2 regions of the Paenibacillus sp. A3M_27_13 genome follow, and region 2 is predicted to be linked to the other one. Evidence: predicted binding sites of a transcription regulator. Region 2 holds the regulator's gene; the other holds the start of a gene.
What was found. The regulator CtsR, encoded in region 2, represses protease genes until heat stress. The targets are predictions, from matches to a motif close to ATGGTCAATAAAGGTCAAACA.
Positions count from the first base shown of each region.

Region 1: a site for CtsR is predicted at 2,057-2,077, ahead of clpP (ATP-dependent Clp endopeptidase proteolytic subunit ClpP). Genes of this name have one in related genera too.

Region 1 is NZ_JANAVE010000009.1:199,324-203,758, forward strand. It holds gene gap (type I glyceraldehyde-3-phosphate dehydrogenase) at 1-503, opposite strand, end outside; gene NLX82_RS23640 (sugar-binding transcriptional regulator) at 598-1,635, opposite strand; tRNA gene NLX82_RS23645 (tRNA-Arg) at 1,905-1,979, shown strand; gene clpP (ATP-dependent Clp endopeptidase proteolytic subunit ClpP) at 2,190-2,786, shown strand; gene NLX82_RS23655 (PdaC/SigV domain-containing protein) at 2,913-4,022, opposite strand; gene NLX82_RS23660 (SIMPL domain-containing protein) at 4,262-4,435, opposite strand, start outside.
Region 2 is NZ_JANAVE010000015.1:58,080-62,514, reverse strand. It holds partial or broken rRNA gene rrf (5S ribosomal RNA) at 1-17, shown strand, start outside; gene NLX82_RS27135 (GNAT family N-acetyltransferase) at 182-1,369, shown strand; gene NLX82_RS27130 (CtsR family transcriptional regulator) at 1,910-2,374, shown strand; gene mcsA (protein-arginine kinase activator protein McsA) at 2,444-2,968, shown strand; gene mcsB (protein-arginine kinase McsB) at 2,997-4,061, shown strand; gene clpC (ATP-dependent protease ATP-binding subunit ClpC) at 4,106-4,435, shown strand, end outside.

The DNA.
Region 1 (4,435 bases), on a different contig from region 2:
CCAAATTTATCTTGCAGTGTTTTAGCCATAGGAGCCAGGCAGTTTGTTGTGCAAGAAGCACCGGAGATTACAGTTTCAGTTCCGTCCAGAATTTCATGGTTTACGTTGTAAACGACAGTTTTCATGTCGCCAGTAGCTGGAGCGGAGATAACAACTTTTTTAGCGCCGCCTTTCAAATGTTTCTCAGCAGCTTCTTTAGTTGTGAAGAAACCTGTACATTCCAGAACGATGTCTACACCCAGGTCTCCCCAAGGCAGTTCTTCAGGGTTGCGGTTAGCCAAAACTTTAACTTCTTTACCGTTTACTTTGAAGAAGCCGTCATGTACTTCTACTTGTCCTTGGAAATTACCTTGTGTTGTATCATATTTCAACAAATGTGCCAACATTTTGGAATCTGTCAAGTCATTGATTGCTACTACTTCAATACCTTCCACATTTTGAATCCGGCGGAAAGCAAGGCGTCCAATACGTCCGAAACCGTTAATACCAACTTTAACTGTCATGAGTGAGTTCCTCCCAAAGTTCGTTTAGTTTAGTTTTATATATTCAAGACAGACCCGAAAGCCCGTCAAGACAACACTATTCATAAATCCTATATTAATCATTTAAATAACGACTTACAATCTCAACAGCAGCGCCTTCGTCAGTGACTAGAATGTCCTCTTGCCCGAAACGCAGTACCGCATGAATAGCGGCCGCCTTGTTTTTGCCTCCAGCTACACCTAGAACCGTATCGGTACGCCTAATGTCCTCCAATCGGAGTCCAAGCGTCAGCATTCTGTGAACAACGACGCCATCTTCGTTAAAGTAATAACCAAACGATTCGGCTACCGCTCCTTCACTGCTGATCTGGGCAAAGGTTTCGGGATCAAGTTTACGTCTATGTGCCATCGCTATGGCGTTGCCTATCCCGTGAATGATGATACGACTCTCGCGAATCAGGTTCAATATATCCTGAATGTTCGTATCTTCAAGCAAGGAGTTGTAAGCATGATTGCTGAGCAAATCCGGTACATGGAGCAGACGGTATTGAGCGCCTACCTTGCGAGCCATTGTGGAAGCAATTGTGTTGGCCTGCATTTCCATGCTTTCTCCCAAACCTCCGCGTGCCGGTACAAACCACCCACCCTTAAGTGGGCCATTAGAAGGTAGTGCCAGTTGTTCCGCCACGTCGGCAATCGTCGTGCCACCTGTTACAGCGACCACATCCTCGTCGTCCATAACACTCAGCAACGCTTTTGCTCCAGCGCGCCCCAGCTCCTGCTTTGTTAACGGAGAAGCATCCGAATCCCCTGGAACGACAACCACCTTCCTCAAACCATAGGCTTGACGAATCTGGTCCTCCAATTGGGACAGGCCGAACAAGTTGTTCGCAATCGGCTCCAGCTGTTCCAGCAGATCCAGTCCTGCTTTGCTCACCTTCATGCCTACACTCTCAATCTCAATTAGCCCCTGAGCTTTAAGAAGATCGGTTTCGGCGCGCAACACGCGCTCAGTCATGTTCAGTGAAGCTGCCAGTGTTCTGCGTCCAACAACATCGGACAGCATAATCTGATGCAGGATCGTGTACCTTTTTTTCAAAACATCCATGAGGTCGGGCAGAAGCTGCTTCTGTATTTCTAATATCTTTCGCATGCTTTCCACTCCCGCACACTTCTAAGTTCTGTCTCTAATGCTCTATCTCTAACTGGTCTCAAAACGTCCCGGGATAACTTTTTAAGTCCCACGTATATCTTAACCAATATTTGCTCCATATGCAAGTCTATCTGAACCTATATTTCTCAACCATTTATCTGAATATGCGCATTTAATAAAAGCTTGCAATTCACTGCTGTATATCATATAATCATCTTTGTTTCCAATTAGCTGTTTAATTAGTTAGTTGTTTGCATTGAATCAACTATGCGCCCGTGGTCCAACGGATATGACGTAGGCCTCCGGAGCCTGAGATCGAGGTTCGATTCCTCGCGGGCGCGCCATTTTAAATGAACGCTTAGATGCTTCTATATAATGTTTTAACCAATAAGAGCGCTGAGGGCTCTTTTTTTTAATCATTAGTTTGACTTTCTTTGACTTTTTGTTTGAAATTGTTTATCATGTGGTTATTACGGTAACAGTTTATAAATAAGGGACGTGTAATCGGCATGTCCACCAAATCCACTAACGATATTTAAGGGAGGTTTTTTGACGTGAGCTATGTTCCTATGGTAGTAGAACAAAGTAACCGCGGCGAACGCGCCTATGACATTTATTCCAGACTGTTAAAGGATCGCATTATTTTGTTAGGCTCGGACGTCAATGACGTTGTAGCCAACTCTATAATTGCGCAAATGCTGTTTTTGGCTGCCGAAGATCCTGAAAAAGATATTCACTTGTATATTAACAGCCCTGGCGGTTCCATTACAGCTGGTATGGCCATTTTCGATACGATGCAATACATTAAACCTGACGTATCTACGATTTGCGTAGGTATGGCGGCTTCCATGGGCGCGTTTTTGCTGAATGCAGGCGCCAAAGGTAAACGTTTCGCTTTGCCAAACAGTGAAATTATGATTCACCAACCCCTGGGTGGTGCACAAGGCCAGGCAACGGATATCGAAATCCGCGCACGCCGCATTCTGAAAATGCGTGATAAACTGAACCGCATTCTCGCAGATCGCACAGGCCAACCACTGGAGCGCATTGAAAAAGATACAGACCGTGACTACTTCATGTCTGCTGATGATGCCAAGGAATACGGTATTATTGATAAAGTGCTAACTAGCTCCTCTCCAGAAGGTGTATAAGAGAAGAAATTTACCTCTTTCGATAACTGGTAAATGAAAAAGCTGCTCCGGACTTTCTTATCCGGTAGGCAGCTTTTTTGCTTTATTGTTTTTTAGGTTATAGACAATTGGACTTATTTATTTCTACTATTCATTCTGTCCCGCAAAAGGCTTTCCGCCTTGAGGCAGCAATTGACCGAACGAGTAGGTAAACTCCGGAATTCCATACGCGTATGGCGCATAATCATACAAATCAAACACGATTGTTACTCCACTGTTCGTCACATAAAAATTCTGATCTGCCGCCAGCTCTTTAAATTTGCCGAATCCTTCGCCAGCCTGAAGTGCATCGATTTTTTTCTTCAAATCAGCATTGAGGAACTTTTTGTAGTTCGGATTTGCCTTCAATACGTCAGACAATTGCAGCAGTTTACCATCAGCGAGCGAGAACGTATATCCTTTACGTGCCGTCATGCCATGCGCGCCACCCGTATACGAGTAGTCCTGCATAATCACACTCAGAATACCATCTTTGTTATAGGCAATCACAAAATCATTTCCGAACTCATACGGTCTTTCTGTTGTAGCCTCTCCCTCAGCCATCATCTTTTTGCCTGCTGCCAATATACCTTCTGCATGCTTTTTAAGCACATTGTTAATGGCCTGTTGAGCCTCAGAATTCAGCTGGCTACCGCTGATTTGCGGGTACTTAATCTTGTAGGACACCTTCGCACTACTCGAAGCTGGAAGTGTTTGAGACGCAATTGTAATCGGATTTAGCTGGCTTTTACTCAGCGTTACTGTTTTCTGAGCTGCATTCCATTGAGCATCTATGCCCAGATAGTCTTTCAGCAAACTCATAGGAATGTATAGCTTCCCAGCGATCTGTTTGGCATCCATACTACGTGTATTGATTCCATTGACGTTGACGTAGGCATCCGAGGAAGAAGCCATAATGTAAAGTTTATTGTACCCGCTACCTACGGTATATGTCGCTGTTTTCGCATCATAGCTTACTGGAATCCCCAAGCTGTCGCGCAGTGCGGCCACCGGAATCATTGTACTCCCGTTCACTTGGACACCTTTAGCGGGCAACGTTTTACCATTCCATTGGATGGTGATTCCTGGTTGCTGTGTTGTCGCTTGCTGCTGTTTCGTCGATGCTGCCTGGATATAGGAAACGGGAACAGCTGTGACTCCTGCGAAAATCCCTGCCGCCAGCAGTGCTGAACCCCATTTTTTTGCATGCTTACTCATATTAAATATTCCTCCTGTTAATGATCTGTATTGTCTATGTGTGATAACTACTTTTATTATTATATCTATACCCTATTGTATGTAGTTTACAATCTGTACACTCTCCGATTTCAATATGTACACCTAATAACCCTTAGCTATGACAGACTCATTACAAAAAGGTTTCGGTATACAAAAAAAGCCAGCAAGCCAGCCTGCACATGATGCTGGCCGCTTGTGGCTTCGTTTGATGATCTATATTAGTTCATTTCGTATTGAGCCGACACCTGAACTTTCACTGTTACTTGCCCCGATTGTATCTCTGTCCCGCCACCTGCTACGTCCAAGAGCGATTTTGACATGGCATTTTCACGTTGTGTAAAGATTTGTGCTTCTCCGCCATCTACCGTCACACTCACAAGAGCACCTAACCC
Region 2 (4,435 bases):
GTAGGACGTCGCCAAGCAAAGATGAAAAGGATGATAATCTCATTGAGATTATCATCCTTTTTTTATGTGTTTTTAGATGGCCACCTGCTTCTAAGGTTGACAGAGGGAAGAGGCTTTGCCACACTCTAAGTGTATAATCTTTTTTATGGATGCCCAAGTATACGAGCGAGGTGACGAAGTTATGGAGATCAGACAATTACAACGTGAGGAATTTGAAGCGGCTATTGAATTATCTCAATATGCTTTTCAGTTTACAATGTCCCTGGAGGATCTGGAAAAATCCAAGAAGAAATTCAAACCAGAGCAAACATGGGGAATATTCGACGGACATGACTTGAATGCTAAACTGACTTTGTTACCGCTACAGGTATACATAAACAGTCAGGTTTTTGATATGGGGGGCATTGCTGGTGTGGCAACGTGGCCAGAAAAGCGTCGCGGAGGCATGGTATCACGCTTGTTGACGCATGCGCTTGAAGAGATGAAGTCTGCGGGACAAAGCCTTTCTTTTCTGCATCCATTCTCCTTTGCCTTCTATCGTAAATTTGGATGGGAAACGTATATTGAATACAAAAAGTACGTCATTCCCATTGAAAAATTCCCTGCAAAACTTAAAACAGAAGGTACAGTCAAACGCGATGTCAAAGATATTTTAGAATTGGACCAAGTGTATCAAGCGTATGCATCTCGTTATAATGGCACGCTGGTACGAGATAAGGAATGGTGGCAAGAGCGGATTTTAAATGAGAACTATCGAACTGCGGTATATTACTCAGAAACAGGCGATCCTCAGGGATATGCACTATACAAAATTGAAGATAAACAGTTGAATTGTGATGAGTTGGTATATGAAAATGAGACGGCTCGTCGGGCTTTATGGACTTATTTTGCAAATCATGACTCAATGATAGCCCAAGGTAAATTTAATTACGTTCCAGCAGATGACAATCTGCCATTTTTACTCGATGATCCACGAATTCAACAGGAAACTGTGCCTTATTTTATGGGTCGTATTGTGGATGCAGCTGCTTTTATAGAAAGATACCCTTTTGAACAGATTGGAGAAGAAACAAGTTTAACCTTAAATCTGACTGATCGGTATGCTCCATGGAATGATGGATTATGGAGATTAACGATTACTACGGAGGGGCAAGGACATCTGGAGAGAGTGGATATAAGCAATTCATCTGAAAACGCCATAGTAGCTGACTTAAAACTTGGGATTCAGTCACTGACGACTCTGATGCTTGGCTACCAGCAGGCTGATGATCTGTATAAATGGGGGCGTATTGAAGGCAGCAGTGAGTCTGTGTCTGCCCTTAAACGTGTAATACCGGTAAAACAAACGTTCTTATTGGATTTTTTCTGATAAAGGCCCATTTAGTTCTTCTTAGGCTCCATCTTTCAGGGAACATAACTTGTGTGGTTATCATAATTTTCAAAACTCTTTCTGTAATGGGAAGAGTTTTTTTATGGTATTGTATAAAACATAATTAGATTGCGAAAGATGGTATTGACCCCTTGGCAAAAATGAATAATGTGCTATAATATGAATATAGTCAAAGAAAGTCAAAGTCAATCAAGCCTAGTGCGATTCTGTAGAAGTACTATGCTGATGGATTAGCTGTATAAGGTGATTTTGATAGCAAAGAAGTAAATGAGGATCGAAATGATTTGCGTATAGTTAGGAGCTGACTCTTATGAACATAAGAGAAGTGTATGATTAATCGCAAATAAAGGCCACACTAGAGACAAAACGGTACAATTCCAATGGATGTAGATCAGGCAATAGCCTGAATACAGCTTAGATTCGTGACTTTACCGTTTGGTTAAGTTCAATATACGGCGGACTCTGTGGAGCGTGAAATGTACTTGAATACTTGCGTTTCCGTTAGTGGAGGATGATGAAATGCGCAATGTTTCCGATATTATTGAACAATATTTGAAAAGTATATTGCTGGAAAGTCCCCAAGGTTTAGTGGAGATTCAGCGCAATGATCTGGCTGACCGCTTTTCCTGCGTGCCGTCGCAAATTAATTATGTAATTAGCACCCGGTTTACGCTGGAAAAAGGCTATGTGGTGGAAAGTAAACGCGGTGGCGGGGGCTACATTCGTATTCAGCGAATTCAGCTGCCTGCACAGCATGCCATCCATACACATCTTCATCAGAGCATCGGGGAGGAAATAAGCCAATCGGCAGCAGAAGGTCTAATTTATCAGTTAGAGGAAGCCCATTTTTTAAGCAAAAGGGAAGCTAATTTAATGAAGGCTGCTTTATCAAGGGATACATTATTACTGAAGCTTCCCTATCGTGATCAACTGCGAGCAAGATTGCTTAAGGCTATGCTGATCTCGTTGCTGGCGACCAAATAGTGTGTGAATAGAGACTAACGTTTGGATGTAGGGATTGGTATAAATCCTGACATTGAAGGAGGTGCTTTTATGCTGTGCCAAGAATGTAATATGCGGCCGGCAACTTTGCATTTCACCAAAATTGTGAATGGCGAAAAGACAGAGTTTCATATTTGTGAGACGTGTGCCAAGGAAAAAGGGGAGATGATCCCTGGAACACCTAACGGATTTTCGATTCATAGCTTGTTGTCGGGGATGCTGGATTTTGACTCCAGTACAAAGAGCCAATCTCCAGGCCACAGTGGTCCGCAGAACCTGCAATGCAAGGATTGTGGCATGACCTATGCACAGTTTAGTAAGCTGGGACGTTTCGGATGCCCGTCGTGCTATCAATATTTTGATAGTCGTCTGGACCCTCTGTTCAAGCGTGTGCATGGCAGTACGAATCATGTTGGTAAAGTTCCGGTTCGCACTGGAGGCCGACTGAAGGTTAAACGGCAAATTGACGATTTGAAAAAAGAGATGCAACAGCATATTGTACAGGAAGAATTTGAATCAGCTGCTGAGCTTAGGGATCAAATCAGAGAGCTTGAAAAAGAAATGACTGAAGAGTAAAGTTTGTGAAGAGTAGGAGGGATGCGTAATGCCCAATATTCGGTTTACGGAGAAGCCGCTAAGTGACTGGATGCGTGGTGATGCTGCGGATTCGGAGATTGTCATTAGCAGCCGGGTGAGAATTGCGCGTAACTTGCAGCATCTGCCTTTTCCCATGCTTGCTACCAATCAGCAGTCGGAAGAAGCACTTCAACGATTGACGGATATCCTTCAGTATGATGATTTAGGCGGTTTTGGTACTTTTCATACGTTGAAAATATCCGAGTTGGATGAGATCGACAAGCAGGTGCTGGTTGAGAAGCATTTGATTAGTCCAAATTTGGCGAACGAATCTCGTAACGGTGCTGTTTTAATTAGCGATGATGAATCGGTTAGTGTTATGATAAACGAAGAGGATCATCTGCGTATCCAATGCTTATATCCGGGATGTCAGGTTAGGGAAGCTTGGGAACGCGCTATGATTATTGATGATGCATTTGAAGCGCATGTTGATTATGCATTTGATGATCGGAGAGGTTTTCTGACCAGTTGTCCGACGAATGTCGGCACAGGTATGAGAGCTTCGGTGATGATGCATTTGCCTGCATTAGTTATGACTCATCAAATCAATCGTATATTGTCTGCTGTTTCACAGGTAGGTCTTACAGTTCGTGGCATTTACGGTGAAGGCAGCGAAGCGGTCGGAAATTTGTTTCAGGTATCTAATCAGATTACACTGGGACAAACCGAAGCGGAGATTATTGAGAATCTACATGGCGTGGTGCTACAAATTATTGAGCACGAGCGTTCTGCCAGAGAAAGGCTAATGAATGAATCTATGCTGCGAATTACAGATCGGGTGATGCGTTCATTCGGTATTTTGTCATATGCAGCAGTATTGGATTCCAAGGAGGCTGCACAGCGGCTATCCGATGTACGTCTTGGCGTAGATTTAGGGATTTTGGAGCGTCCTTCCACCGCAGCGATGAATGAGCTGAATGTGATGACACAACCCGGGTTCCTGCAAAAAAGCTTTGGGGATAAAATGAATACCGAAGAGCGCGATATGTACCGGGCGAAGCTGATCCGGCAAAAATTAGGCACAACCCTTTAATATATAGAATGATCTGAAATACACACTGTGGAGGTGCAGGATATATGATGTTTGGAAGATTTACGGAACGTGCACAGAAAGTGCTTGCTTTGGCTCAGGAAGAAGCTGTTCGATTGGGACACAACAACATTGGCACAGAGCACATTTTGCTAGGCCTCATTCGTGAAGGTGAAGGAATAGCCGCGAAAGCCTTAATCGGTTTAGGGCTGGGACTGGAAAAAATCCAGGATGAAGTGGAAACGCTGATTGGACGCGGTCAAGAGCAACCGACGAACATTGCCTATACTCCACGCGCCAAAAAAGTCATCGAACTGTCTATGGATGAAGCCCGCAAACTGGGCCATACCTATGTAGGTACAGAACATATTTTGCTT